Regions from separate parts of the Exiguobacterium sp. s143 genome, predicted to be linked through region 1. Evidence: a T-box and tRNA genes for the amino acid it is inferred to sense, from the RefSeq annotation. Region 1 holds a T-box; the other regions hold tRNA genes.
The links. The T-box of region 1 lies ahead of KNQ03_RS04960 (valine--tRNA ligase). A T-box ahead of a tRNA ligase gene usually reads a tRNA of that ligase, here a tRNA-Val.
Positions count from the first base shown of each region.

Region 1 (10,601 bases):
CTGAATGATATACGGCGACGTAAACGTCCCGATTCGTAATCCTTCCGCAATTCCCATCTCACGTAAGAACGCAACCGTCGATCCTTTTCCGTTCGTGCCAGCGACATGAATCGTCGGAATCGCGTCTGGGTCAATCTGTAATTCCAGTAACATCGCCTGCATCCGTTCAAGACCCGGTTTGACGCCGAATGCTAGTAAGCTCGATAACCATTCCAATACATCTTCTCGCGTCCTCATGCTGTTCGCTCCTTTAAAAAAAGTGGCTCAAGGAGACTTGAGCCACTGCTGTAATTAGTGTGAGAGTTCGTTGATGCGTGCTTCGACAGCTTGACGTTTTTCCGTATAATCAAGTGCCTTCGCTTTTTCTTCATCAATGACATGTGCTGGTGCTTTGCCGACGAAGCCAGGGTTGTTGAGTTTTTTCTCGACCCGTTCGACTTCTTTCGTATACTTGACGAGTTCTTTATTCAAGCGCGCGATTTCTTCCTCGATGTTGATCAAGTCCGCGAGTGGGATGAACAATTCTGCTCCCGTCACGATCGCACTCATTGCTTTTTCTGGCGCTGGCATCTGCTCTTCGATCCGGAGTTCAGACGCGTTCGTGAACTTTTGCAAGTACGAGCTGTTTGACGACAAGTCGTCTTGAACACGTGCGTCATTCGTCGAGATGAACAGTTGGATCTGTTTCGACATCGGTGCGTTCACTTCCGCGCGGATGTTACGAACCGAACGGATGACGTTCTGAACCGCTTCAAATGCTGGAACAGCTTCCGGGAAGTCGAGTGATGCCTCGTGTGTTGGCCACGCGGCACGTGTGATCGTCTCACCTTCATGCGGTAAGTGTTGCCAGATTTCTTCCGTGATGAACGGCATGAACGGATGCATCAGACGCATGATCCGGTCGAGCGTATAGGCAAGAACCGAACGCGTCGTCTGCTTCGCTGCTTCATCTTCCCCGTTGAGCGGTAATTTCGCCATCTCGATGTACCAGTTACAGAAGTCTTCCCAGATGAAGTGATAGAGAATACGTCCCGCTTCACCAAACTCATATTTGTCCGACAGACGCGTCACATCGTCGATCGTCGTCTGTAAGCGTGTCAGAATCCATTTATCTGCGAGTGACTTCTCGCCTGTCAAATCGATCTGATCAAACGTTAGACCATCCATGTTCATCAAGGCAAAACGGCTTGCGTTCCACAGTTTGTTCGAGAAGTTCCATGTTGCTTCGATCTTTTCCCAGTAGAAGCGGAGGTCGTTCCCTGGCGTTGATCCTGTCGTTAAGAACCAACGAAGAGAATCGGCACCGTATTTCTCGATGACATCCATCGGGTCGATTCCGTTACCGAGTGATTTTGACATCTTGCGTCCTTCCGAATCACGAATCAATCCGTGGATCAAGACGTCTTGGAATGGACGTTGTCCTGTAAATTCATACGATTGGAAGATCATCCGTGATACCCAGAAAGCGATGATGTCATAACCCGTAACGAGTGTCGATGTCGGGAAGTATTTTTGATAATCCGCTGCGTCCGTGTTCGGCCATCCCATCGTTGAGAACGGCCAAAGCGCTGAAGAGAACCACGTATCGAGGACATCGTTGTCTTGCTCCCAGTTCTCGATATCGGCTGGTGCTTCCTTACCAACGTAGACTTCGCCTGTTTCTTTATGGTACCAAGCCGGAATCCGGTGTCCCCACCAGAGTTGACGGCTGACACACCAGTCACGGATGTTTTCCATCCAGCGCACATACGTGTTTTCAAAGCGTTGTGGAACGAAGTTGACCTTGTCTGGTCCTTGTTGTTCCTCGAGTGCTTTTTGCGCGAGTGGTTCCATTTTGACGAACCATTGGAGTGAAAGATACGGCTCAACGATCGCGTCTGAACGCTCCGAGTGACCGACAGAGTGCAAGTGTGGTTCGATTTTGATTAGAACACCTTCTGCTTTTAAATCTTCAACGATTTGTTTCCGGCATTCGAAGCGATCCATACCTTCGTATTTCCCTGCGTTCTCGTTCATCGTTCCATCTTCATTCATGACGAGGACACGTGGTAACTCGTGACGGTTACCGACTTCGAAGTCGTTCGGGTCGTGCGCTGGTGTGATCTTAACGACACCTGTACCGAACTCCATGTCGACATAGTCATCGGCAACAATCGGAATCTCGCGACCAACGATTGGTAACGTGATTGTTTTTCCGACGAGGTGAGCATAACGCTCATCCTTCGGGTTCACGGCGATCGCTGTGTCACCGAGCATCGTCTCAGGACGTGTCGTCGCTAGTTCAACGTGACCTGAACCGTCCGTTAGTGGATAGCTGAAGTGATAGAACGCACCTTCGATATCCTTGTAGATGACTTCGATATCCGAGATCGCTGTTTTCGTCGCTGGGTCCCAGTTAACGATGTATTCGCCGCGGTAGATTAAACCTTTTTCGTAAAGTTTCACGAAGACTTCTTGAACCGCTTCTGACAATCCTTCGTCAAGCGTGAAGCGTTCACGCGAATAATCGAGTCCGAGACCAAGTTTTGCCCATTGTGCACGGATCGTTGACGCGTACTCTTCTTTCCATGCCCATGATTGCTCGAGGAATTTCTCACGACCCATTTCAAGACGTGATTGTCCTTCTGCCCGCAGTTTTTGTTCGACTTTTGCTTGCGTCGCGATACCGGCATGGTCCATTCCTGGTAGATAAAGGACGTCAAAGCCTTGCATTCGCTTCATCCGTGTCAGCATGTCTTGTAACGTCGTGTCCCACGCGTGACCAAGGTGCAATTTACCTGTGACGTTCGGTGGTGGAATGACGATCGTATATGGCTCTTTCTCTGGATCCTGGTCGGCTTTGAAATAGTCACCTTTCACCCAAAAGTCGTACCATTTTTCTTCCGTTGCCTGCGGATCATACTTCGTTGGCATTGATAATTCCTGCATCCTGATCGCTCCCTTTTTGTCCATAATAAAAACGGCTTCTCTCGTCCTATGCTAAGGACGAAAGAAAGCCGTTGCTTTTTTCCGCGGTACCACCTTAGTTCATCCATAATCGGATGCCCTCGAGCCACGTAACGTGTGGAGGACGGATATCGCTCGTAAGACTCACGATACCAGCTCGTGGGGTGACCTTCCTCCTGTTCGCCCGTCACATCTTTCAGCCAAGGATGTGTTCTCTACGCCGGTACGAATACAGGACTACTCTTCCCGTCATCGCTGTTGCCATTTTCTTCTTTACTCATTTTAGCCGAGACTTCAAGTAATCGTCAAGAACTGCTTAACGACCAAATTCAACTTGGAGTTCTTGGAACGTCAATTCGACGGCTTCAATTGTCCGTTCGATGTCTTCGTCCGTATGGGCGATTGACAGGAAGAGACCTTCGAATTGTGACGGTGGTAAGAAGACACCACGCGCCGCCATCTTTTGATAATACGAACGGAACATCTCAAGGTTCGATGTTTTCGCTTTTTCGAAGTTCGTGACGCGTTCATCCGTAAAGAAGACACCGAACATCGCACCTGCGCGGTTCGTCGTCAGCGGAATGTTATATTTCGCTGCAGCGTTCAGGTAGCCTTCTGACAGACGGCTCGCTTTCCGGTCGAACTCTTCATAGTGTTCTGGTTTCAATTGTGTCAGTGTCGCTAGACCCGCTGCCATCGCGAGTGGGTTCCCGGATAACGTACCCGCTTGATAGATTGGACCTTGTGGTGCAATCTGTTCCATAATGTCGCGACGTCCGCCGTAAGCACCGACTGGCATTCCGCCGCCGATGACTTTACCGAGACACGTGATGTCCGGTGTGACACCGAAATGTCCTTGTGCACAGTGGAATCCGACACGGAAACCAGTCATGACTTCGTCAAAGATCAGTAAGGCGCCGTTTTCCGACGTGATTTCCCGTAATCCTTCGAGGAATCCCGGTTCTGGTGGCACGAAGCCCATGTTCCCAGCAGCCGGTTCGACGATGACACCCGCGATATCGTCGCCATGTTTTTCAAAGGCAATCCGAACAGCGTCTAAATCGTTATAAGGAACCGTCAGCGTCATGCTCGCGATTTGCGCTGGAACGCCTGGTGAATCCGGTAGTCCGAGTGTCGCGACACCTGACCCTGCTTTGATCAAGAGCGAGTCGCCGTGACCATGGTAACAGCCTTCGAATTTGAGGATTTTCGTCCGACCTGTATAGCCGCGTGCGAGACGAAGGGCAGCCATCGTCGCTTCTGTCCCTGAGTTGACCATCCGGACGACTTCGACTGACGGCACCCGACTAATGACGACTTCAGCCATCGCTGATTCGATTTCCGTTGGTGTCCCGTAGCTCCAGCCACGTGTCGCTTGTTCTTGGATCGCTGACGTGACGATTGGATCGGCATGGCCGAGAATCATCGGTCCCCATGACAAGACGTAATCGATATACTCTTTTCCGTCGATATCATAGAGCTTCGATCCTTTCGCATGATCTGCGAAAATCGGTGTCATCCCGACCGATTTATAAGCACGAACCGGGCTGTTGACGCCACCCGGCATGAGCGGGAGCGCCCGCTCGAATGCTGCTTTTGATTTTGAGTTCTGGTTAATTAAGCTCATTTCGACCCCTCCAGGTAACGACAAATGTCTTTTGCGAAATAGGTGATGATTAAATCAGCGCCTGCTCGTTTAAAGCCAAGCATCGTCTCAAGGACGATTCGTTCTTCGTCGATCCAGCCGTTCAAGGCTGCTGCTTTCACCATGGCATACTCACCCGATACGTTATAGGCGACGATCGGTAAATCGATTCGTTCACGCACATCACGAATGATATCCATGAAAGCGAGCGCTGGTTTGACGATCATGAAGTCAGCTCCTTGATCGACGTCCGCTGTTGCTTCACGGAACGCTTCACGACGGTTCGCTGGATCCATTTGGTAGCCTTTCCGGTCGCCTTCTCCTGGTGCGGAGTTTGCCGCATCACGGAATGGACCATAATAAGCAGACGCATATTTAACGCCGTAGCTCATGACAGGAATATGGCTGAAGCCATTCTCGTCCAACCCTTGGCGAATCGCTGCGACGAATCCGTCCATCATTGATGATGGAGCGATGACGTCAGCACCCGCCCGTGCTTGCGAGATCGCTGTCTTGACGTGGAGCGGTAATGATGCATCATTATCAACCGTACCATCGGCGACGATACCGCAGTGACCCGTTGACGTATATTCACATAAGCATGTGTCGGCAATGACCGTTAGCTGCGGTGCAACCTTCTTAACGAGACGTGTCGCTTCTTGAACGATCCCATGATCGTGAAACGCACCTGATCCTTGCTCGTCTTTTAAATGGTCGTGCGGAACACCGAATAAGATGACGGATTCGATTCCAAGTGCAACGACTTCTTCGATTTCAGCCGTCAAGTGATCGAGTGATAAGTTGAAGACGCCAGGCATCGAGCTGACTTCGCGTTTGATATCTTCGCCTTCAGCGACGAAGATCGGATAAATCAAATCTGATTTATGCAATTGATTCTCGCGGACGAGTGACCGGAGTGATGCGGTATGACGCAAACGACGGTGACGTGCGTATTCTAATGTGTTCATGCTGATTCCTCCTCAATGATACGATCAATCATGCCGTCTACCGTGAATTCACGGGCGACATGGATCGGTTGAAGTCCGGCTGCTTTTGCTGCTTGCTCCGTAATCGTCCCAATGACGATGAACGTCGTCTGTGGGGATAATGGAGCAATCGCTTCGACAGCGGAAGGACTCTGCAGTCCAATATAGGCGGCAGTTCTGACAAGTGCTTCAGGTAGCCGACGGGTGACGGTTTCATACGTGATGATATCTTCGACCGTATATCGATTCAGTTTTCGTAACTGATCGACCGGTGCTTGCCGGGATCGGTTCCCTCGTGCAAAGACGATATGATCGCCGTCAGACAAGTGTGGTCCGAGTTCTGCGACGAGTGCGTCTCCTGTAAAGGTCGACGGACAGAAGTCTGCTGTTCGACCGTACTTCGCAAGTGCGTCTGCCGTCTTTCGTCCGACGACCGCGATACGCGTTTCTGCTAATTCAGGCAACGCATCAGCAATCCGGTGGACACCATTCGGACTCGTCACGATGAGCCAATCAATTCCCTTCGGCAATGTAAACGAAACCGGTCGCGTTTCAATGACAGGATAATGCACTGACTCGATCGCGACGGCGCGCAGTCGCGCCATCTGCTCGGTCGTCGGTGGTCGGCTGCCCGTGAAGAGTACCTGCTTACAAGTCATCCGGAAGTGTCGCGAGAATCTCACGACCGCCCGAAGCAAGCAGACGTTCGGCAACATCTTGACCGAGTTGCATCGGGTCTAGACCTGATTCGCGCTCGAGTAGGATTTGCTCTCCATCGACGGATCCAATGAATCCGACGAGTGTCGTTGACATGTCTTCGTTGATCGTTGCAAATCCACCGACCGGAACGTGACAACTACCTTCGATCGCCGCTAAGAAAGCGCGCTCTGCGTAAGCTACTTTTTCTGTCATCTGATCATGGATCAGGTGCAAGAGATCACGTACTTCTTGGTCATGTTCGCGACATTCGATACCGAGGATTCCTTGACCGACGGCTGGAATCATGTCATCTGTCGAGAGATATTCCGAGACGACGTCTTCAGACCAACCCATCCGTTGTAGACCAGCTGCTGCGAGTAGGATCCCGTCAAACGGACCATTCTTTAATTTATCGAGTCGTGTGTCGATGTTTCCACGAATCGATTCGATTTTTAAATCAGGGCGGAGTTTTAGCAATTGCGAGCCACGACGTAAGCTACTCGTACCGACAACCGCACCTTCCGGCAAGGAAGCAAGACCTTCGCCTGTTTTCGTAATCAAGGCATCACGCGCATCGACACGCGCTGGTGTTGCACCGATGATGAGACCGTCCGGTAATTCAGAAGGTAGATCCTTCATGCTGTGAACGGCAAAATCGATTTCTTCGTCAATCATCTGTTGCTCGATCTCTTTTACGAATAATCCTTTACCGCCGACTTTCGAGAGCGTCACATCCAAAATACGGTCCCCTTTTGTGATGATGTTCTTGATTTCGAACTCATACGGCGCGCCGGCTTGTTTCAACTGGTCAATGACCCATTTCGTCTGTGTCATCGCTAGCTTCGAGCTTCGCGATCCAACAATGATTTTTCGCATGCTAAAATCCCCCTGTACAATGATAAAGGGGCGGCACAAGTCCGCCCCATGCATTTTCTATTGTAACACAAATCGTGCTTTGTTCACCGGTTCACAGCTTTTGCGGAAGGTGTCGTCTCTTCTGATGTCATCACGTCATCTTCGAGCCCTTCGAACAAGTCTTCGTTAAGTGCGAACGTATCCATGAACTGCGCAATCCGCTCATCGGCATCTGGCTTCGCTGCCGCATCTTTAATATAAGACAACGGTTCACGCAACAACTGGTTGATGATTGATTTCATGTGTTTGCCAATGACTGTTTTTTCACGTTTCGACATCTCCGGTAATTTCCGTTCCAAGCTTTGCATCGTTTCTTGTTGAATGCGTAACGCCTGGTCTCGTAATTCCGTGATGATCGGTACGACACCAAGTGTCGTCATCCAACCTTCGAACTCAGCGATTGCCGCTTCAATCCGTTGTTCGATCTTCGCCGCTTCCTTCATTCGTTCCGCCATATTTTGTTGGACGATCGATGTCAGATCATCGACATCATACAAATGAACACCTGGCAAGTCACCGACGGTCGGTTCGATGTCGCGTGGTACGGCGATATCGATCAAGAGGAATGGACGATCGTGACGGAACAGCTGTGCAGCCGCGATGTCTTCGCGTTTGATGATGGCCCGTTTGGCACCCGTTGAAGAGATGACGATGTCTGCCCGAAGCAAACCGCACTGCATCTCGTTAATCGAATGTGCCGATCCTTCGAACCGATTCGCGACCTCTTCTGCTTTAGCTAACGTCCGGTTAAAGACCGTGATATCGCGTGCCCCTGCTTCATATAGGTTAAGCGTCGTCAATTCGCCGGTTTCTCCCGCACCGATGACGACGATTGATTTATCTTCAAGCGATCCGAGTAACTGTTCGGCAAGCGTGACAGCTGCAGCACTGACAGAAACGGCATTTTCACCGATTCCAGTTTCTGCGTGAGCCCGTTTGGCGAGCGTGACCGCTTCTTTGAAGAGTTTATTGAAGACCGTTCCTGTCGTTTCAAGCTTTTGCGCCATGAAGAAGCTTGTCTTGACTTGACCAAGAATCTGCGTTTCACCGACGATCATCGAATCAAGCCCACTTGTCACGCGGAACAGATGCTTCATCGCATCGAACCCTTCATGAATGAAGAGATACGGCTCGAGTTCTTCCATCGTCAAACCGAACCAGTTTGCAAGGAAACGTTTCGTATAATACCGTCCTGTATGTGGCTGATCCGTCACGACGTACAGTTCCGTCCGATTACATGTCGAGACGATGACACTTTCAAAAATACTTTTTTCATCGCGCAATGCGACGACCGCTCCCTTCATCTCATGCTCCCCAAATGAGACTTGTTCGCGTATTGATACAGGCGCTGTTTTGTTATTCAAGCCGACCACTACGATATGCATGCGCTCTACCCCTTACGTCCAAAGATTTCGTTCCGATCTATCTTTTCGTTCTCTATCCTACATTATAACCATTATAAAAAAGATTCCAATCAATTTATAAACTAAAATGAGTCGAAGTTGTGAAATCTTCTTCATTTTTTCTCTTCTTCTACCTTATCCCTCTCACATGAAAATCACAAACCCTCTGCTCCTAAAAAGAGCAGAGGGTTACACTTTACTTCAAGGATTCAGGTGATACCGTCACGTCCGGTACGTCGAGACGCTGCTGACGTAAACGATAGATCCGAGCGATATTTTGAACGACGACTTTTGAAACGGCGTATGTTGGAACCGCCAAGATGACACCGATGATTCCACCGATTTTCCCAGCAACGAGCAAGACGATGATGATCGTCAACGGATGAACCTTGAGTGTCTTTCCTTGGACATAAGGAGAAATCAAGTTCGACTCGATTTGCTGCGCGACGACGATCGTGATGATCGCATAGACGGCTTTGATCGGATCATCGATGAACCCGACGATGACCGCCGGTACGGCACCGATGTAGGGACCAAGATACGGAATGATGTTCGTGACCGTACAGAATAAGGCAAGCAGTAACGCATATTGAATATCTGCGATGAAGAAGCCAATCAATGACATGAGACCGACACAGATCGAGACGATGACCTGTCCATTGACATAATGCTTCACTGTCACGTGCATGTCGTGCAAGATTTTACGCGTTTCTGTTTCATAGCTTTTCGGCAACAGCTTCACGACGGAATCCGGAAACTTATAGCCGTCAAGCAACATGTAAACTAAGATGAACGGTACTAAGACGATGATTAAAACGGTCGAAGAGATGACACCGAAAATCGTTCCGACAGACGTCGAGACAGACTTAAAGACTGTACCGATATACGATGTTGCTTCATTCGTCCACTTGTCAAACAAGTCCGTGTTCTCGTGAACCCATGTCGAGATGAATCGGTTGTTCATCAATTGATCGCGTAAATTTAAAGTCTGATCACGCAATTCAACGACGAGTGTCGGAATGCTCGTCGCAAAATCCGTCACCTGTTCGACTAAGATGGGTCCGATTGATGCAACCGCAATCGTCAGGATCGAAATGAAACCAAGCAAGACGATTAGCACGGCAAGACCACGCTTCTTGACTCGTTTTTGTAGTGCGTCCACGATGCCAAGCGTAAAGTAATAGAAGATCCCTGCGATGATCAATGGCGGGAAGATCAAGGCTAACATGACACGAATTGGCTGGAATAAAAATGAAATTTTCGTTCCAACCCAGATGACGAGAAAAATCACTAATATCCAGATTAATGCTTTAAACCACTTGTTTCGTAACAACTCCACCTAACTTATCCCCCTCATACCTATTCGTCAGCCGACTTTTTCCTCGGTGACGTCTTCGAGACGCTGACGCTCCATCTGACCCCAGTTTCCTCGACCAGTCAAGAATTGAATCAATCCTCCTAGCTTGAAGAAGACGAGAATCGGACGGTACCAGAACGACTCGGTTAAGGACCATAGATACAACCGAATCAATTCCTTGACGTTCTTGAATCGGTGCATCGTCCACTCTTCCAATAATACGGCACCTGCTGACAATAGGGAACCATAGAGTAAAGCGACAACCAGCAAGACGATCCCAAATTCAAAGTTGAGTGTACCGACGAGTAGGTTGAGCGGAATGATGAAATAACCGATCAGTTCGACGATTGGTCCGAGTAGTTCAATTAAAAAGAAATACAACATCGAGACGCTACCAACAGAACCATATTTCGGATTGCCAATCATTCGTTTATGCGTCCACAACGTCTCAGCAAGACCACGATGCCAACGTGTTCGCTGTGACCGTAACACTTCCATCGACTCAGGAGCCTGTGTCCAGCAGACCGGCGCCGGAACGTACTCGATACGTTTATCGAGCTTATTTTCCTTCATGTACCGGTGTAAGCGGACGACAAGCTCCATGTCCTCACCGACGAGACCTTCTTTATATCCACCAGCCTGTACGACGA
Region 1 covers NZ_JACSMX010000001.1:903,338-913,938, forward strand. The annotation lists gene KNQ03_RS04955 (bifunctional folylpolyglutamate synthase/dihydrofolate synthase) at 1-237, opposite strand, end outside; gene KNQ03_RS04960 (valine--tRNA ligase) at 292-2,928, opposite strand; T-box leader at 2,979-3,208, opposite strand; gene hemL (glutamate-1-semialdehyde 2,1-aminomutase) at 3,263-4,573, opposite strand; gene hemB (porphobilinogen synthase) at 4,570-5,559, opposite strand; gene KNQ03_RS04975 (uroporphyrinogen-III synthase) at 5,556-6,236, opposite strand; gene hemC (hydroxymethylbilane synthase) at 6,226-7,152, opposite strand; gene hemA (glutamyl-tRNA reductase) at 7,236-8,576, opposite strand; gene KNQ03_RS04990 (AI-2E family transporter) at 8,791-9,933, opposite strand; gene KNQ03_RS04995 (glycosyltransferase family 2 protein) at 9,961-10,601, opposite strand, start outside.

Region 2 (10,601 bases), on a different contig from region 1:
GAAACGGTTGCTTGATGAGCTCCGTGTCACGGTTCATCTCAACTCACCCGTTGAACAAATCGTCCTTGAAAATAAAAAAGCGGTTGGCGTCTTATCAAACGGAACGTTTCATGCAGCCGACATCGTCGTTTCAAACCTTGAGGTCATCCCGACTTACGAACGGATCGTACCGGAGAAAAAAGCCCGGAAACAGGCAAAAAAATTACAAGCGTCGTTTGCCCCTTCCGTTTCAGGTCTTGTCCTACTGCTCGGTGTAAATCGTGAGTATCGCGGGCTAGCGCATCATAATTTCTTTTTCTCGGAAAATCCAGAGCGTGAATTCGCCCAAATGTTCAAAGAAGGTACCCCTCCTGAGGATCCGACGATTTACGTCGGAGTCTCGTCAAAATCCGACGCCTCCCAAGCTCCTGAAGGGAAGGATAACTTATTCGTCTTGACACACGTTCCACCGCTAACACTTCAAAAAGGTGAGGTCGACTGGGATGCGTACCGTGAAGTCGTTCTCGATAAACTGGAGCGGATGGGACTTCATGGACTTCGAGAATCGATCGAGTTTGAATATCGCTTTACCCCAGAAGATTTGAAGGAATTATACGGTCCAAACGGTGGATCGATTTATGGTGTCGCAGCCGACCGGAAGAAAAATGGTGGATTCAAGATTCCATCGAAGAGTGACTTGTACGAAGGACTTTATTTCGTCGGTGGTTCGACACACCCAGGCGGCGGTGTACCGATGGTCACATTGTCCGGTCAACTGACGGCGGACTTGATCCGAAAACATGAAGGTGCTGTTCCTACACCTTAAGATTTCTCCAATTACAAAAGAGACGGAAACTGATTCACGCATCAGTTCCGTCTCTTTTTTACTTTGTATTCGTCAAAAGTGGTACGACGTGAATATCCGCCTTTTCTCCTGATTTCACATCCATTCGACATACGGCTGGCATCGGTAAGGACTTCCAAAATGCGTAATCGAATGTCGGATCAAATGTTTCTAAAAGTAGCACCATGATATTTCCATGTGTTCCAAGAACGACTGTTTCGTCAGGATGCTTCTCCATTAGTCCGTCGATGAATGGTCGAATGCGTTGCGACGCTTCTTTGTTCGTTTCGCCTCCATACGGATTTTCATTCGGATGTTGCCATACATATGTGACCGCTCCTTGAAAATCGTCAAGCTCTCCCGGTGCCAACAATCGCTCTCGTAGTTCCTCTACCTCAATGATTGGTTGTTGACGTGCCTCCGCGAGCGGTGCAATCGTCTCGATTGCCCGTTGATACGGGCTACTGTAGAATCTGTCGATTGGAATCCCTTTAAACGTTTCAAGTAAACGTATCGCATCTGCCTGTCCTGCATCGGAAAGTGACCGCTTCCGTTCATCTGGTGAATATGTCGAGTGTGCGTGCCGTACGAAATAGAGTGTCGTCATGTTTTGATTTTCCCCTTTATTGGTGTGTCCAGCGGTATCCGATTCCGCGAACTGTTTCGAGATGCTGTTCAATCGGAAAACCGCAAACACGTAGTTTTTCTCTTAAATGTCTGATATGCGAGTCGATCGTCCGCTCGTCTACAGACGCTTCCGCTCCCCATAACATCGTCGTTAGTTGATCGCGCGTCCAAACACGTCGTGGAGAATCTAAAAATACACCTAACAACTCAAATTCCGTTTTCGTTAACGAAATCTTTTGTTGGAGGTAACTACAACGATAGCTTTCCCGGTCATAGGATAGACCATCATACTGTTGCTGTAATAAAACTTCCATTCGCCCGATCAGTTCCCCTTCTTGAATCGGTTTTGATATGTAATCATTCGCTCCTACTTCTCGTGTCCGAATGATGTCTTCCCGTTGATTCCGAGCCGTAACCATCAAGATCGGGATGTTAGAGTGTTCTCGAATGAGACGACAACATGTCCAGCCATCCATATCCGGCATCATGACATCTAGTAAAATCAGGTCGAATACGTGCTGACGGCAGAGATCAAGAGCTTGTTGCGCAGAATCCACAAGCTGACACGTGTACCCATACGGCTGAATATACAGTTTGAGCAGTTCAAGCATTCTTGGTTCATCATCTACGATCAATACATGCGGCATTTTATTTCTCCTTCCACTGCAGTGTCACTTGTGTTCCATGTCCAAGTTGACTCTTGATGTTCAATTCTGCACCATGTGTCTGAGCAATTGCTTCAACGATGGAGAGTCCGATTCCAGTTCCTCCATGTTTTCGAGAACGAGATGCTTCCGTTCGGTAGAGCCGTTTCGTTACATGAGGTAAAGATTCTGCAGCGATCCCTTCTCCTGTATCTTCGATTTGAATGAAAGCCCCTACTGCGTTGACACCATAACGAACGATAATTTTTCCCGACGTCGTATGTCGCCGTGCATTTTCAATGATATTCACGATCATCTGACGGAGCTGCTGAGCGTCACCCATCACTTCTAATCGCTCACCTTCTATCTCGAACGAAACATTTTCTTGTTCGATGTCTGGACGCATCAATCGTATCACTTGATGAATCAAGTCTTCGACATCGACAGGTTTTCGCTCCATCATAAAAGCATTGGCGTCAATTCGTGCTAGCCAAAACAATTGCTCAATCCATTCATTCATTTGCTGACTTTCTTCTCGAATGATCGTAATGTAGCGTTGTTGTTCATCCGGCGTCAACGTTTGGCGTTCGAGAATATCCGCGTATCCCTTTATATATGTCAATGGTGTTCGTAGTTCATGAGATACGGTTGCTAAAAATTCGGATCGTTCCCGATTCAAAAAATCGAGATCTTGTTTTAATTGCTGAATCGAACGCGCCAATTGTCCCAGTTCATCTTTTCGATCAATCGGCAACTCTCCACCTTCCCCATCCAATAGACGCGCTGTCGCTTTTTCCATCTGAATCAACGGACGAGAAATGAGTCGGGTCGTCCAAATGCTTGCCGCACCTGCTAATAAAAGCGCTAGCAGACCCACTTGGAGAAACTGCTGTTTCAACGGATCAAGTACGTGATCTACGATTTCTTTAGAAGCGAACATGAAGACATGACCACGATGTTCCCCGTCAATGGTGATGGGACTGTCCGTCATTAAAAAGTCACGCATCGTCACGATTTTTCCTTGTTGACGGTAATCAAAATCCGTATGCTCTAACATGCTCTTCATCTCATTCGACAAAGGTCGTGACGCTTCGAGTTGTTTTCCATCTGCATCAGTGATCACCACAGTAAACGATGAATCTGCTTCCATCATGCTGACATGGCGCATCGTCGTTTGGTCATAGGAATCGACAAGGACATCACGGTGTGTATTTCCTCGGTTCAGTAAACCGTCTACTACTTCCTGCGTTCGTGTTTGAGACAACTGATAATACAATGTCCCAAACAACACACTGCCACAAATTAAAAATGCCGCAAGCACGATTCCTCCGACTGAGTATGAAATACGACGCATGACGATTCCTCCTTTTTCTCTCCACTTTTAGTATAGCTAAAAAAAACGCGATCGACGTAGGCAAACGAAACTGTCACCTCATCTGCACACGATTTGCATATACGCTGGGTATAGTAAAGAAGACTAGTGACTTCAGGAGGGTTTTATATGAAAAAATCATTGACATTAACCGCACTTGCTCTTAGTTCTACGCTTTGGCTCGGTGCATGTGGATCCGCCAATAACGATGGAAGTAATAGTGACTCACACGATATGTCTCATGGAGATATGATGCATTCGAGCGACGGAAAGCTACCATCCGGTTTAAAGGAAGCCAGTGATCCGACTTATCCGAAAGGAAGCAACGTCACGTTGACGACGGATCATATGGACGGTATGGACGGAGCTAAAGCAACGATTGCGGGAGCTTACGATACCGTCGTCTATGCGATCAGTTACAAACCGACTACTGGTGGAAAGATGGTGAAAAATCATAAATGGGTCATTCAGGAAGAACTCGATCCCGTTCCAACTAAACCACTGCAAGTTGGTGATGAAACGACTGTCAAAGCGGATCATATGAAAGGTATGGATGGAGCAAAAGCGACGATTGATGAAGTAAAGGAAACGACGGTCTACATGGTGAACTATGAACCGACGGACGGTGGAGAGATGGTGAAAAACCATAAATGGGTCACAGAGGATGAGATAAAGAAATAATAAAAAAAGCCCGCTTTTCCTATAAAGGAAAAGCGGGCTTTCGGTATGATTCTGACTGGGCTCGAACCAGCGACCTCTACCCTGTCAAGGTAGCGCTCTCCCAGCTGAGCTACAGAATCATGTTTGCAGTACGTTATGTACTTGCTAGGACATGTATTAATATATCAAGAAACTAAAAGGCTGACAAGTCTTTTTCCGAAAAAAAAATAAAAAAATTTAAAATGGGGGAATCAACCCCGCTTCCCCCATTTTGAATGACTTACAGGAAGGTTGATACTCGATCAATCGGTAAACGTAGTGCCGGACGTTTTTTCGCATCTTCAACCGCTTTTCCGACAGCAATTAGCATGACCGGTACATACCGTGACTCGGTGATGAACGTTTCCGCAAAACGTTGATGATCAAATCCACCCATTGCGAGTGTTGATAATCCACGCGCTTCTGCCGCAAGCATCAATTGCATCGCAGCAAGGCTCGCATTCGACATAGCCGCGTCGCGTCCATACGCCTCACTTTGATAAGCGCCTTCTACCTGTGCCTTGATCGAATCAAACAGATCCTCTGTCATGCCACCTGCTTCCACTGCTGGCCCGTACACCGGATTGTAGTTTCGATTAGCTTGAACATCACCTAAGATCGCAATGACTGCTGAAGCCGAAGTGATAGCCGGCTGATTGTATGCGATCGGTGCAAGCTGCTGCTTCGCTTCTTCCGAATGAAAGACCGTGAAATGCCAGTGTTGCAAATTCCAAGCACTCGGCGCGGCTGTCGTCCATTCTAATAGTTCTTCTACTTCCTGTTTTGAAAGCTTGAACGTTTCGTCGTAATGACGAACGGAACGTCTTTCTGTTAAGACACGCATTATATCAAGTGTTGCCTGTGTCATGTGTAAATCCCCCTTATCATTATCAGATTACTTAGATATCGTAGCATGTCTCTTTTTCATTGTCCTCTATCAGTACTTCAAATGAATTAACTGTTATAAAACAATAGTTGACATTCAATTTCTGTACTAATACAATAAAATCAAGAAAAAAGATCATTGCGTTTACTTTGAAGGAGGAAAAACACATGGAACAACCCCTTTACCAAGAAGCATCTGCTGCATTCTATCGTGAGCTTCCCGTCAAGACGTGTGCCCATTGCGGAAAAGAGATGGATGAACAATGTGAATCCTATCAAACGGAATGCGATGAGTGTGCTGTAACAGAACACTAATAACACATGAAACAATCACTTACTTAGTGGTTGTTTTTTTATTTCTTTTAAACTCTTTCTAAATAAATCGATATTTTTTAGAAAAATCGATTTTCCGTCATCTTTTTGTCATCTGTTTGTTACAAAAGAAACAGTCAGAATGTTACATTATCTGTATATGATATTTTTTGACAAAAGGAGCGACAGACAACGATGGATCCATTTACCTCAAGCCACGCTAGCGAACTCGGTCCACGACCGCGTACAAAAAAAAGAAAGTTTTTCCCTCGATTTTTCTTACTTCTCACACTTGTTTTTCTCGGAGTTGGGGGATATGTCGCTTATCGATACGTTTTTACTCCTGAACAGCAATCCATTACGACAGGTAAATCCATTACTGAAGTACCTGTCGTCAATATGGAAAAAGCACGCATGGAAAAATGGAATGGTGTGACGAAAAAAGTCGCTTATTTAACATTCGAGGATGGTCCATCCGCATTAACACCGGACTTACTTCGAACATTGGATCAACTTCAGACTCGTGCCACTTTCTTTTATCTCGGATCACAAGTAGATGCTTTTCCGCAAGAAGTCAAAGCTGCTGCTAAAGCTGGACACTATATCGGATTACACGGGGAAACACACGATTACGATACATTGTACGAAAAAGGAAAGTATGTCTCAGAGATGCAAAGTGTTCAGAAGAAAATCCATGAGTTGACGAAGCTAACACCACATTTGACACGACCACCTTATGGCTCTGATCCCGGCATCACGAAAAAAATGGCATCTGCCATTCATTCAGCAGACTTCCGTGTGTGGGACTGGTCAATCGATTCAATGGACTGGTATTACAAAGATAGTGCAAAAGAAGTAGCGAATACGGTCATTCGGCGAGCAGAGCGTCCGTTTGAAATCATACTCTTACATGAACAACCACAAGCCATCAAAGCACTTCCAGCCATTGTTGCCGGACTTCAGAAAAAAGGCTATCAATTCTCGATTTATGATGAAGATTTCCATATTCCGTACAACTTCGCGCAACACTCGAATTTATAAGGAGTTACTATCCAGATGAAAAAAACATTCGTAGCAGTACTGTTTCTGTCGAGCTTTGGACTCGCTGCCTGTTCCAACGATTCACCAGCCTCTCTTCATGAACAGCTAGAGCAACAAGTGAAAGGTGAAGAGAAGGCATTCACGCTAGCTGATCAACGTGCTCGTAAGGATGAAATTTCAGTTAATACGTACCAAGCCGTTCTTGATGCAGGTGCTGAAGAAATCAAACGCTCTCAAAATGAACGAGAGGAATTAGAAGCCTTAAATGACGAACGGCTTGCTTTATTGAAACAAGAAGAAACGTTACGTAAGGAAACGTACGCTGCACTCGATCTTGAAGAATTGAAGGATGCTGTCAACCAACTTGATGGTAAAGCAAAAACAGAAGGAACTGCCTTAGTGACAATCATCAAGGAACGCCAGCAGACATTTCAAACGTTCTCGAAAACGTATCGACAAGCGATGGACGCTGAAAAGAAAGTGCTTTCACGCTTGACGAAAAAACCGGATTTCGTTAAGATTGATGAGTCAACAGCGGATTTAAATCGTTTAACACGGAAAGCTACCGCGTCATTAAAGAAGTGGAATGCGCTGACCGTTCAGTATAATCAAACGAAAACCCAGCTGTATCGTTTGCTCGACACATCAACTCAATAAATCACACAGGTTGCAACCAAACCCTGTCCAAAAAACCTGGACAAGGCCCTGTTGCAACCTTTTTTGTGTGGTTTTTATTAAAAATGGAGGGAATTTATTCATGCATCGTTCAAAAGCAACCTTATTCGTTCTGATTGGCGCTATCAGTTATGGTGTCCTCTCAACGATCGTCAAACTCGCTTATGCCGCTGGATTTAACTCAGCAGCCGTTTCAGGTAGTCAATTTTTCTTCGGCTGGCTCATGATTTTCGGACTTGCCTTATTTACGAAAAATCTTCGTCTCGATCTCAAGACAGCTGGTCTGCTCATGCTGATCGGTATCTCAAGTGGTACAACCGGTTATCTGTACTATCAAAGTCTTCAGACTGTATCCGCATCCGTTGCGATCATTCTCTTATTCCAATTTACTTGGATCGGTGTCGTCATCGATGCGCTCGCATTCAGACGTTTACCTACTCGCGCGCATTTCCTGTCCGCGATTCTACTGATTGGCGGAGCCATTCTTGCGAGTGCCACTTACTCGAGTCCACTCGATTTACGTGGAACATTATTCGGTCTTGGAGCAGCTGTCAGCTTCTCAATTTTCTTACTCGCTAGTGGACGCATCGCCAATCATTTACCCGTCATCAAGAAAAGTTTTTATATGATGACAGGTGGTCTTGCTTTCGTCATGACCATGTATCCACCGACGACATTCTTGTCCTCTGCGAACTTCGAAAATGGACTTCTGTTATACGCGATTCCGCTCGGTCTGTTCGCGTTGATTTTACCACCACTCTTATTTGCTGCTGGCGCACCTCATCTTTCCCCAGCAAGCGTTTCTTTACTTGGAGCGGCTGAACTACCGACAGCAGTCATCTGTTCTGTCTTAATTTTAGGAGAACATCTGATGAGTTCCCAATGGATCGGGATCGTCATCATCTTGATCGGAATCTTTTATCCAATCTATCGCTCAAGCAAAACAGCAGCTGTTGCGAACGTACAGCAAAACGACCTTTCCTGAGCTCAGGAAAGGTCGTTTTCTTTACTTCTGTCGTTTCATCGCATCCGCAACGAACTCGACGTCCGTGCCGATGATGATTTGCACGCTAGTCGCCCCCATCTTCATGACACCTTTTGCTCCAGCCGCTTTAATCGCTGCTTCGTCAATGATGCTTGGATCTTTGACTTGAAGACGTAAACGTGTCGCACAGTTGTCAATCGACGTGACATTTTCTGTTCCTTTTAGTCCCGCAAAGATGCGTGCTGCTTGTTGCTCATATTTATCGTCTGAATCTGTCAAAACGACTCCCGTGTCTGTGACGAGCGATTCATCTTCACGACCTGGTGTCTTCAAATCAAATTTCGTGATCATGAAGTAGAACAGGAAGTAGTAGACGACCGCGAACGCGAGACCAACCGGGATGAGAAGTAATGGTTTTGTGGCAATTCCGAAGTTCAAGGCATAATCAATGAAACCAGCCGAGAAGGAAAAGCCATGTAAAATACCGAGTAAGTTAACGATGGCCATCGATAGACCTGTTAAAACTGCATGAATGACATATAAAACAGGTGATAAGAACATGAACGAGAACTCAATTGGTTCCGTGATCCCTGTCAAGAAGGACGTCAATCCAAGACCAATCATCGCTCCAGCAACTGCTTTTCGATTTTCCTTACGCGCAGCCATGACGATTGCAAAAGCTGCAGCCGGTAAGGCGAACATCATGATTGGGAAGAAGCCCGCTTGATAAATCCCAGCTGTCGGATCTCCAGCGAAGAAGCGCGCGATGTCACCGTTCGCGACCGTACCATCTGCTTTTTCATATGAACCGAAGACGAACCAGAAAATATTATTTAAGACGTGGTGTAAGCCGACAGGAATCAAGAGACGGTTAAAGAATCCAAACAGAGCAGCGCCTCCTGCACCAAGACCAACCATCCATTCACCAGCACCGTTGATGCCTTGCTCGATGAACGGCCAGACATAACCAAAGATGAAAGCAAGTACGAGCATGACCGCTGATGTAATGATTGGAACGAAACGACGACCACCAAAGAATGCTAACCAATCCGGTAACTTAATGTTATAGAACCGATTGTATAGAAGTCCTGCGACGATACCCGCGATGATTCCACCAAATACCGCCATATTAACGGTCGAACCGAGTGTCGCCTGATTCGCGATCGAACCAAGTGTCGCTCCGTCGACCTTGGTCGAGGAATCATTGACGATCGCCGCGATCGCATCATACTTCGCCTGAATCTGTGCGCTGGAATAATCCTTGTTCATCGAGTCGACGCCATTCTTTAAGACGAGATACCCGATGGCCCCGGCAAGACCCGCTGCCCCACTCGCATCGATCGATAGACCAATCGCGACACCAATGGCAAAAATCAGTGGAAGGTTATCAAAAATAGCCCCTCCTGCTGCTACCATCAACGGAATATCAAGCATATCCGCCGAACCTAACCGGAGCACGATTCCCGCAGCCGGTAATACTGCGATTGGTAGCATCAAGGCTTTACCAATTCGTTGTAGAAACTGCAACATACCTTTCACCCTTTCCTGAATAAAACGATAATGACAGAACAATGTAAACGCTTTTACGTTTTTTATTATTCCACATAAATATCTAAATGACTAGACCTTTATACAAATTATTCATTATCTTTTTTTATTGATATAAAAATTCATTATAGCAGACGCTAAAAACCGGACTAGAGTCATTCTCCAGTCCGGTTTTTCTATTTAATTTCAACGGTCTTAGCGGCGATTCGTATCTTCGAAATTTTGTTGGACGTTTCCGACTGTTTTCTTCGCCTCGCCTTTTACTTGATCTTTTTTACCTTCACGTTCTGTTGATTTATCGCCTGTTGCTTTCCCGAGCGCTTCTTTCGCTTTCCCTGCTACTTTATCGACGAGACCATCTACTTTTTTATTGAGACCACTGTTGTTTGACATAACCATTACCCCCGTTTAAAAGTTTTTTTTGCGATAGTTGTCTGTTCCCTTGTCACTGATTTTCAAACGTTTCCTGAAGAAAAACCAACACTCATCCAAACAAAAACAACAGTGAACATCTCGTCCACTGTTGTTCGATGAATCTATTCATTTACTGGGCGACGGAAACACCTAACACTTGTTCAATCCGTTCGAACGCCCAATCCAATTCTTCTTTTGTAATGACGAGCGGTGGTGCAAATCGAATGACTGTCTCATGTGTTTCTTTACAGAGCAAGCCTTTTTCTTTCAACGCTTCGCAATATGGTCGCGCTGCTTCTGTCAACTCAACACCAATGAATAATCCACGACCACGTACTTCTTTGATCATCGGGTTGTTGATTTGTTTTAGTTTCTCCATGAAGTACGTACCGAGTTCGAGTGAACGTTCCGGTAACTTTTCGTCTTCTAATACTTCAAGTGAAGCAATCGAGACGGCACACGCAAGTGGATTACCACCAAATGTCGAGCCGTGTGAACCTGGATTAAAGACAGAAAGGACATCTTTATTCGCGGCAACACACGAGATTGGGAATACACCACCACCCAGTGCTTTAC
Region 2 covers NZ_JACSMX010000005.1:145,199-155,799, forward strand. The annotation lists gene KNQ03_RS14850 (phytoene desaturase family protein) at 1-805, shown strand, start outside; gene KNQ03_RS14855 (histidine phosphatase family protein) at 864-1,430, opposite strand; gene KNQ03_RS14860 (response regulator transcription factor) at 1,447-2,097, opposite strand; gene KNQ03_RS14865 (sensor histidine kinase) at 2,099-3,448, opposite strand; gene KNQ03_RS14870 (YdhK family protein) at 3,596-4,147, shown strand; tRNA gene KNQ03_RS14875 (tRNA-Val) at 4,194-4,266, opposite strand; gene KNQ03_RS14880 (nitroreductase family protein) at 4,407-5,033, opposite strand; gene yhfH (protein YhfH) at 5,219-5,365, shown strand; gene KNQ03_RS14890 (polysaccharide deacetylase family protein) at 5,777-6,403, shown strand; gene KNQ03_RS14895 (YkyA family protein) at 6,419-7,060, shown strand; gene KNQ03_RS14900 (EamA family transporter) at 7,161-8,063, shown strand; gene nagE (N-acetylglucosamine-specific PTS transporter subunit IIBC) at 8,085-9,593, opposite strand; gene KNQ03_RS14910 (CsbD family protein) at 9,807-10,004, opposite strand; gene KNQ03_RS14915 (ornithine--oxo-acid transaminase) at 10,156-10,601, opposite strand, start outside.
Region 2: it has a tRNA-Val gene. The T-box ahead of KNQ03_RS04960 (valine--tRNA ligase) is inferred to sense a tRNA for this amino acid. The anticodon was not compared.

Region 3 (10,601 bases), on a different contig from region 1:
AGAAGAGTTGGACGTCTTCGAGATCTTCTTTCGAGACGAGTCCTTCTTCATAAGATAATTGTACGTCTTGATCCTTATTGTCGAGATTGAGCGTTCCGACCGTAACTGGCTTCGTTTGATCGTTAACGGTACCGAGAATCTGGAAACCAGATAGTCCGCGATCACTTGCTTTCTCAGGATCGATTTCTACGAGATACTGCTTTTGTTTTTCGCTGAAGTTGTTCGTGATATATTTCAAATCATTATTTTTCGACATGTTATCTTCGACAAGTTTTGCCGCCTCTTGAAGGGCTTCGAGGTCGTTCGAGAACAAGTCGACATCGACGTTGTTATTCGACGGAGGACCACCTGTTGATAGTTCAGCCACACTGATTTTGACATCGACGTTTTCATCTTGAGCGATGTCTTCCATCTGTGTTTCAAGTGACTTGATCGTTTTCTCGACGTTTACACCGTCTTTTAGATTCAAGAAGTAACTTGCTTTATTATCGAGACGTAAGCCTGTCGTGAAGTCACGCGCTCCGACAGAAGTCGTCACGTCAGCAATGGCTTTTTCTTTATCAAACATTTTTTCCATCTCAAACGAGACGTCACTTGTTTTTTCAAGTGATGTGGCAGCCGGAAGTTCAAGCGATGCCGTCAAGGTCTTCGATGCTTCGTTCGGAATGAACGTAAAGCCGAGACGCGGTACGATCGCAAGGGAACCACCGAGAAGGATGAACGATACGACCAAGATGATCGCCTTGTGCGAGAGTGATTTTTCAATCAGCTTGCCATACCAACGTTGGAGAGCGCCTTCTTTTTCTTCCGCTGGTACCTTCTTGAATGCAAACTTCGCGAGAATCGGTACGATCGTGATCGCAACGAGTAGTGAAGCAAGTAATGAGAAAATAATCGTCAAAGCGAACGGTAAGAAGAACTTACCAGTAATACCACCGACAAATCCAATCGGTAGGAAGACGACGACGGTCGTCAGCGTCGATGACGTGATTGCTTTTAGAATCTCTTTTGTCGATTGTTCGATGATCTCATCCGTCATACCGGATTCGGATTTTCGGACGCGCCGGAAGATGTTCTCGATGACAACGATACTATCATCGACAACACGACCGACTGCAACAGCCATCCCACCAAGTGTCATGATGTTCAGGGAGATATCTTGCCAGTTCAAGAAGATAGCGGCGATGAGTAATGATAATGGAATCGAGACGATGGCGATGATCGTCGCGCGGATATTCCGCAAGAATAACAGAACAGCGAGTGATGCGAAGAGGGCACCAAGTAATCCTTCTTTGACGAGTGTCGCAACGGACTCCTCGATATCCTTCGCTGAATCAATCCCAATCGTATAGTCGACTTGGTCGTCATATTTATTGAGAATCTTCGTGACTTCATCTGCGATTTCGACTGTATTGGCATCTTGTTTTTTCGTGATTGCCATCGATAAGGAATCTTTTAAATCGTAACGCGTTTTTTCACTTTGTTGTGAGACGGCTTCGATTTTTGCGATATCCTCTAGGCGAATCGGTTCTGCAGGTTCAGACGCCTGATCTGCAGCTGCTCCACCTGTTGTACTTGGTGGACCTTGCGTTGCACCTTGTGGTGGACCGCCAGCAGATGAACCACCTGTTTGACCGTTACTTGATGAACTAGTCGCACCTGCAGCAGGTGTCAATTGTAGATTTTTTAGTTTATCTAGATTTTCTAGTTTTTCCTCAACGCGAATCGGAATTTTCGAATCGTTTTCTGATAGCTGACCAGATGGGAACGAGACATACTTTCCATTGATTTGTTCCTTGATGCTCGAGAGCGAGAGACCCGCTTCCGTCGCTTTCTCCTTATCGACGGTGATTTGAACGAGATCATCCTTATAGCCACCAACCGAAACGCTGTTGATTCCTGGAATCTTATTAAGTTCAGGTTCGATATCTTCCTTTAGGATTTTTTCGATGTCTTTACCATCCTTACTAAAGAAAGAGATGTTATAGATCGGGAATGAACCAAATGACAAACGATTCAATTTCGTCGTTGCTTCCTCCGGTAGATTCGCATCTTGGATTGCAGCATCGATTTGTTGTTCGACCTTATCAATATCGGTATCGAACGGGAATTCGATGTTTAAGATACCGATACTTTCATAAGAAGAACTCGTTAGCTTGGTAGCCCCTTCAATTCCTTTAAGGGAAGTTTCAAGCTTTGAGACGACTTGTTTATCGACATCGTCAGGAGATGCACCAGGGTAAACCGCTTCGATTGAAATCTGAGGAAACTCGATTTCTGGGAACTGATCGACTTTTAATTGTGAGAAGGAATACACGCCTCCTAAAATCAATAGGATTGCAATGATGAAGACAGCAACCGAGTTCTTCAAACTAAATCGGGTTAAAAAGTTCATATGAACGCTCCTTTCTTTTATATGTGCTTATTTACATAGTAGAGGACACTCATAGAACCCGCAACTTTAAAACTGTTTTTATTTAAAAAGATCTTTTTGAAAAAAGATAAATTTTTTTTATGAAAAAGGCTTTACACTTTTCGATATGCTGCTATAATAAAAACATACCCAGTAACAACACAGCATGATTCTGTAGCTCAGCTGGGAGAGCGCTACCTTGACAGGGTAGAGGTCGCTGGTTCGAGCCCAGTCAGAATCATACCGAAATCGTTCCTTTTCGAAGGAGCGATTTTTTTGCGTTAAAAAACTATTCCCGAAATCAATCAGGAATAGTTGGAAGGGAGGTAAATTGTTTTATTGAATTTCGAGATGAAGATCGCCGCGCTTCGTCCACCCTGCGACAGTCGTCAATCGATAGAAGACGAGCGTCAAGACACCAGGTAGAACGACACCAGTCAAGAAGAAGACGAGGAACGCCTGAGGACCTTGGTTGACGAAGATATTGAGTGGGGCAATCATCGAATTTAATCCAAGTCCTGCGAGTTCGTACGGTACTTTCAAAGAGAGAAGAAGCGTCGCGACAGGAGCCGAAATCATTGCTGCGAGAAACGGTGCAACGACAAGACGTGGATTTTTAACGATATTCGGGAATTGTACTTTAGGTGTTACAAAGAATGAAGCAATCAAACCACCTGGATCCGTCTGACGGTATGCCATCAACGTGAAGCCGACGAATTGAGCGGAACAGCCAATCAGTGCAGCGGCACTTGCTACAGGATCAAGTTGCAAAGCAATAGCGAGTGCAGCGGACGAAGCAGGAGACATCAATAAGACACTAAAGATGAGTGCAATGACAAGAGAAGTTGCGATTGGAGATGATTCAACGGATGCTGTGATCATGGCACTGAATTTTGTAAGGAGTGGTGTCGTGACGGCAGCAGCACCGATTCCAGTCACGCCGCCAGCAAGGACAGCACTCATCGGGATGACCATCATGTCAAATTTCGTTTTTCCAGTCATGCGTTTTCCGACGTATACAGCGACGGCAGCTGCGAGTAACGCACTGATCGGCTGACCGGGTACAAGAACGAGTCCAGAAGCAGTTGATTGAAGAGCGGCACCACCGATCGTTGCTGCGATCATCGCGCTGAACAGGACAAGTGTGTTTCCTCCGAGCTGAAAGGCAATACCGGCACCAAGTGCAGGGGCGAGTAGTACTTTTGCGACACCACCAATCGTCAGTAGCATTTGGATATGTAGAAGATTTCCGAGCGTCTCAATCAGGAGTCCGACACCGAGTGTTACAAGAACGGCATTTGCCATTCCAGCTGATACTTTTACCATTCGATCCATCGCATATTCTTTCAACGTTGTCATCCTCTCTATCTATCTCTATTTTTTGCCATGAAAAAAGCCTATCCGTTTTTGGGATAGGCGCCACTCATTCTGTGCGGGCGCCTCATTCGATGCATCGAAAGAAGGGCCCAAAAATCATTTCCGTTTCATCATCGGAAAAGTTTTCAGTCCCTCATGCATAGAATAATCAGTCGTCCAACTTGGTTAAATGGCTGTTGCGTCGGAATCATTCGATCGTGCCCCTCTCTGTGAATTTTTCTAAGCCTAACACGCTCTTGATTAATAATCAATATTTTCTGACAATTTATTTTTTCCTGAAATCTGACAGGAATTCACGGTATCATCGGGAAATCCTAATTTAACAACAATGGAGGCGTTTACATGAAAGTGATGCTTTTTACAGATATTCATGGCAATGCATCAGCATTACGTGCGGTACTGTCCTATCTTGATCAACAACCAGATATCGATGCCGTCTATTGTCTCGGTGATCTTGTCGGCATTGGACCAGAGCATAATGAAGTCATTGATCTATTGAAGCAACGACCTGATATTCAAACGATTTCTGGGAATCATGATGAATGTGTCCTTGCTTTAATCCATGGGGAGAACTATCCCGATAGTTACCGCCATGCTAAAGAGCACCACCAATGGATTGCGGATACGTTGACGCAAGAAAATCAAAAGTATTTGGAACGTTTACCGCGTGTCTTAAATATCATGCATCAGGAACAAACGATGCACCTGACGCACTATGCTTATGCCGATCAGACGAAGAAGATTGGTGAAGAACCCTTAAAGCAAGCAGTGGATGGAACAAAAGACAACTTATCCGTCTTGTTTGCTGGAAATGAGGTGCAGATCATTGGTTTTGGTCATCATCATCCAGCGCAACAAGTCGAGACAGAGCAAACGCTCTTTATTAATCCAGGTGCACTTGGATGTCAGGAAACAGCTATTGCTCCAGTAGCAATCATTGATTGGGAGAAGGATCAAGTCCGTTCAGAAATCCTGAAGCTTTCATATGATGATCGACCATTTTTAGACGTCCTCAATACGACGGAGATGCCGGAACGTGAGTTGATGCGCCGACTCTTCTTCGGTAGTAGGACATGAAAAAACCTTCATGAGTAGTTCATGAAGGAATTTAATCAAGACGACAGTTTTGTCATGATTGAGATGAGACATACGACAATCAGTAACACGATACCGATGTTTCGTTTCAATGGATGGCGTGACCAGTAAAAGAATAGCGCAAGGACAGGGGCCACAAAAAAGGCAACGATGAGACTGATTAATGTTGCAAGAAACAATACAAACATCCAAAGCTTGCTCGTTATCCGGTATACCTGCCACATGTCGTAAAGCGACATGAGTGTATAGGCGAGTAACACGAAGATGATTCCGGTCGATAAACTCAAAGTGATCATCACTCCATTCTCTATTTAGTATAAGGGAGGGAGCGAGAATGATTACACGACTTGAAGTAAAAAACGTGACGAATCGATGAACGTACGATTATACGCTGTAACGAAAGAGAAAGGGGAGGGCACCTATGTCAAATATCTATCGTCGTTTTTTTCTGTTTCCGGATATTTTGATCATGCTCGTATTACTGATTGCGGTCAGTGGTTATGTCCTTGCTCAGCCGTTTCATTGGTCGATTTTACAGTTCTTTTGTCTTGGACTGATCGTCTTTAGTTTCAGTGAATACTTGACGCATCGTTTTTTGTTCCATTTACCACCGCCTAAAAATATGCTTGGACGAAAGTTGTTGAAACGACTTCATTACGATCATCATGCGTATCCGAATGAACTGCATCTGTTGTTTTTACCGGTCTGGTATTCCTTGCCGAATCTTGGTTTCTTTGCGACTCTGACCTATCTTCTGACGCAATCTGTCGTTTCGACAGCTGCAGCCGCGAGTGGATTGATCGTCATGTTGCTTGTGTATGAATGGAAACATTACGTGGCACACGTTCCGCTGAAACCGAGAACACGCTTTGGAAAATGGATGAAAAAGACGCATCTGTTACATCATTTCAAAAATGAACACTATTGGTTTGGTGTATCAAATCCAGTGGGAGACTGGTTGTTTGGCACTTTGAAGGATGAAAAAACAGTTGCTTCTAGTCAAACGGTACGGAATTTAGAAAAGAATCAAGAATATGAAAAACCGCCGATCCACTGACCGGCGGTTTTTTGATTCATAAAATACGTAGCATGGCACGACGAATCGTATCTAACTCTAACGGCCGAGCAATCAATGGCCATTCGGCAATTAGCGCAATGTACGTCCGGAAAATCAGAAAGGCGGTGACATCGACTGGTACGTCACGATCATCTTGTCCAAGGCGAGTCTCAAGTAGCGTTTTAAGATATTCGACGACATGTCGTTCGATCCGTGTCCGTAGTTCTTGCATTTCTTGTAATTTAAGATTACGTGTTTCTTCGATGATTTGAAGAATGAACAAATGTTGTTGCTGATGATAGACGATAGCGTCGATCATTGATTGCTTATTTTCTTCTACCGTCGCATGTTCGACGTAAGCGCGTTCTGCTTCTTCTTTCATCTCTTGCAGCACACGTGTTACGAGCGATTCGAACAGGTTGAGTTTACTTTCGAACAATTGATAGACGGTCGGTTTCCCGACATGAGCGCGTCGGGCGACACGCTCAATCGTCGTACCTTTATAACCAAGTTCAGAAAAACAAGCCATCGCTGAGTCCAGTATCAATGTTTCTTTATCAGATTGTGTCATGTTGTTTTCGTCTCACTTTCGTTGAGAGTAAAATTCGCTTGGCTCCGAGCCCTCCAACGAAGCTGATGATCAACGCGACGACTAAGATGGTCGCGAGGACTTGACTGTTTGAGATGAGGGCGTCTGTCACACCAAGTCCAAGAGCTTCACGGAATCCGCCGACTGAATACGTCATTGGTAAGAACGTATGGATGGCTTGGAAGAAGCTTGGCGTCATCTCGACTGGGAACGTACCACCACTACCGCCGATTTGAAGCAGAAGTAGTAGGAAGGCAAGGAACTGTCCGACACGACCGAGTAGCATCGCGAGCGTGAACAGAATCGTAATGAACGTCATACCTGTTAAGGCAGCAAATCCATAAAGCGCAGGAACACTCGCGACATCAGCATCGAGGACATAGACGATGGCTGTAGCCGCTGCGACACCTTGTAAGGCTCCAATCGGTAAGATGAGTGATAATTTACCGACAAGGAAGCGCCATGTCAGACTTTCACCATGTTCTGGACGAATCTGATAGACAGAAGAGAACATCAAGGCACCTGCGAATAAGGCAATACTAAGGATATAAGCTGATAAACCAGAACCGTAGTTGTTGACCGTCGAATAGTCATGTTCTTTTAAGACGACGGGTTCTGCGAGCATATTATCCCGCTCTTTCGTCGGCTTGACGGTTGCATCCTTAGCCCCTTTGCTGAGCTCATCCTTCAATGTTTTAGCACCATCTTCAAGTTTTGTGTTGGCATCCGCGATTTTCGAAGCCCCATCGGTCGTTTTGCCGATTCCGTCCGTAATCGTAGTTGAACCAGAAGCCAATTGTCCTAACCCGTTATTTAACGCGCTAGCACCTGTTTGGAGTTGATGTGTGCCATCTGAAAGCTGATTAGCCCCGTCAGCCAGTTGTACGCCACCTGTTGCAGCTTTATGCACACCCGCAGTATATTGACCGAGTTTTTCATTGAATGTTTGTTGACCACTTGCTAATTGTTGTGCACCAGACTCGACTTGTTTCGCACCGTCGACGAGTTTCACTTGACCTGCGTTCAGTTGTGATACAGCTGATTCGACTTGTTGACCACCTGCAGCCAGTTGACCAATCTTCTTCGTCGCGTCCGTTGCTTGAGCAAGACTCTGATCAATCGCGCCTTCTTGGGCGGCGAGATTTTGGATGTTTTCTTCTAATGAACCGATAGAACCGAGTAACGTTTGTTTTTCTTCATCCGATAACTGTTCAGAAGCAGAAATGACTTCTTTTAGTTGCGCAACGTTTGCTTCAAGGGCTTCACGACGTGCTCGTAAATCTTGTTTCGCTTTTTCAGCATCTTGATTAAGTTGCGTTAAAAAGGCGTTGGCAGCTTGTGCTTTTTCATCCAATTGATTTAATCCATCCGTCAATTGAGGAATTTTTTCATTAAGCTGAGCCGTACCTGCAGCCAGTTGTTCTGCCCCTTGACGGACTTGTGTCGAGCCACCGCTGAGTTTCGTTGCTCCGTCTTCTAGTTGTGCAGCACCGGCTTGTAATTTGCCACCATTTTCGTCTAGCGTGTTCAACCCAGAAGACAACTCACCCGTTTTTTGGGTGAAGAGGGCAGTCTTTTCGTCGAGTGTCGTGACGCCGTCACTGAGTTTTTTCGAACCTTGATTGGCTTCCCCCAGTTTTTCGGACAGTGTCAGACTGCCATCCGCAAGTTTTCCAAGGTTCGTTGCTAGTGTTTTGGCACCATCCGCTGTTTTATGGTTGCCATCTTCTAGTTTAGAAGAACCGTCCGATGCCTTTTCCATACCGTTTGCAATTTTCTTTAACGCACCGAAAATCGCACTACTGTATTGTTTCGTCACGGATTTTCGGATCTTTTCGTTTAATTGTTTTGCAGCCGTACTCGAAATTTGTGTGCCCGAGTAGTTTTTGGCTGGATTCAAGTAATACTCCAACTCAATCTTCTTCGGATGATCATCGAGTAGTGTCGTTGCATTTTTAGAGAAGTTCTTCGGGATGACGACCGTCATATAGATTTTGCCGTCACGTAATTCTTTTTCGGCTTTGTCCTTAGATAAGAACTGCCAATCAAAATCATCATTTTTTTTGAGTTTGTCGACGAATTGATCCCCGATGTCGACTTTCTCTCCTTTAAACTTCGTCGCCTTGTCTTCGTTGACGATAGCGACCTTGATATCTTCTGTTTGACCGTATGGGTCCCAGAATGCAGATAAGAAGATGGAGTTGTAGAGAAACGGTACGAGGATGAGGGCGAGAATGACAACAATCATCATCGGACTCTTCAATTTCTTCCATTCTGAGCGAAACATAAATACAAATCCCCTTTCTAAAACTCAAAACTTATTTGGGTTTTAGGTTTTGATGAGATTTACTTTACTCTCTTCATTAAAAAAAATCAATCGATAATTCTAATTTCACATAAAAAAGACGACTCGCAGGGAGCCGTCTTGGAAAAACGAGTTAAGGAAGCAAAAGTAGTTTTCCTGTACTGCGTCGACTTTCTAAAAAGTCATGTGCTGCTTTGCCATCAGATAATCTGAATGTTGTAGGAGAAGACAGGGTGAGATGATTGGATAGAATCCAATCAAATAATTCACCAGATCTACGGATTCGTTCTTCAGAAGATGTTAATACGTTCCAAAGGTCACCACCCGTCAATGTTTTGGACGTATCCATCAAAAAGCGAGGATCGACAGATACGGGATCGCCGCCTGCCATACCATAGAAGACAACCGTTCCATGGACTTTTGTCACATGGAAACTATCCATTAAGGTAGAACCAATGGATTCGTAGACCACATCAACTCCTTTACCAGAAGTTTGCGCGAGCACGTGCTCGACCCAGTTCTCGGAATATAAATAGACAGATTCACAGCCAGCAGTTTTAGCGATCTGTGCTTTCTCAGGAGAAGACGTCAATCCAATCGGAGTTGCCCCAAGCAAACGAATGAGCTGTGTCAACAACTGACCAACGCCACCGGCGGCTGCATGCACTAAGACGACATCTCCCGGTTGGACATGATAGCTATCTCGAGTTAAATAATGCGCTGTTAACCCTTGTAATAAGACAGAAGCTGCTGTTTCGTATGAGATACCATCAGGAAGCGGAATCAATTTATCGACGGGTGCTGCGACGTACTCCGCGTTCGCAAGCGGAACGTCCGCAAAAGCAACTCGTTGACCTACGTGGAACGTTGAAACAGCAGCACCGATTGCGGTGATGACTCCTGCACCTTCATACCCTAAAATATAGGGAGGCTGTCCTTCTAAATGATAGTTTCCTTTTCGGCGATAGATGTCTGCAAAATTCAGACCGATCGCTTTCATTTCAATCAGAACTTCCTGTTCAGTGATTGTTGGCGTTGGTACGTCTTCGAAGCGTAATACATCAGAACCTCCGAATTCGTGGAAAGTTAATGCCTTCATCTCAACACATCCTTCTTTTAAATCTGCTTTTAGTATAAGGCAGAACATCTGAAAATGATGGACAGATGCGTTACACTAGAAAAAAAGACGAAAGAAGGGACAGTATGAAGCGTGTCTTAATGGGAGGAATTCGTTTTTATCAAAAAGTCATCTCTCCCATGAAACCAGCTACATGTCGATTCTATCCAACATGCTCCCATTACGGGATGGAGGCGATTGAACGTCATGGTGCGGTAAAAGGTAGTTATTTGACGACGCGTCGATTGTTACGGTGCCAACCGTTCCATCCAGGAGGCCTTGACTTCGTTCCAGAACCCGATCAATTTAGTTGGAAAGCACCGCTGCAACGGGAAAATCCACGGGAGAAGACGGAAGAAACGAAGGAGTAAGTCATGTGAAGGTTCTCTCTTGTTTAATGAAGTAAGAACAAATAAAGGGAAGTATGTTACCGGAAATTACCGATAACATACTTCCCTTTTGTTCTACTTACAGACGATCATAGTTTACCCGTTAAAAACTGTGCTTCGCCAAGACCGAAGCTCCAGTCGGCTGCATCATTTTCGACGATCGAAACCATCAAATCAGTCGGTGCGAGTCCGCAGTTTGCTTGTAAGCGTTCGGCGAGTAATTGGTAGAGACGTTGTTTTTTCTCTTCCGTCCGCGTTT
Region 3 covers NZ_JACSMX010000005.1:130,959-141,559, reverse strand. The annotation lists gene KNQ03_RS14830 (efflux RND transporter permease subunit) at 1-2,395, opposite strand, end outside; tRNA gene KNQ03_RS14825 (tRNA-Val) at 2,582-2,654, shown strand; gene KNQ03_RS14820 (PTS sugar transporter subunit IIC) at 2,750-3,772, opposite strand; gene KNQ03_RS14815 (metallophosphoesterase family protein) at 4,133-4,867, shown strand; gene KNQ03_RS14810 (hypothetical protein) at 4,903-5,181, opposite strand; gene KNQ03_RS14805 (sterol desaturase family protein) at 5,307-5,942, shown strand; gene KNQ03_RS14800 (TetR/AcrR family transcriptional regulator) at 5,959-6,513, opposite strand; gene KNQ03_RS14795 (YhgE/Pip domain-containing protein) at 6,500-8,818, opposite strand; gene KNQ03_RS14790 (quinone oxidoreductase family protein) at 8,970-9,935, opposite strand; gene yidD (membrane protein insertion efficiency factor YidD) at 10,040-10,324, shown strand; gene KNQ03_RS14780 (tautomerase family protein) at 10,432-10,601, opposite strand, start outside.
Region 3: it has a tRNA-Val gene. The T-box ahead of KNQ03_RS04960 (valine--tRNA ligase) is inferred to sense a tRNA for this amino acid. The anticodon was not compared.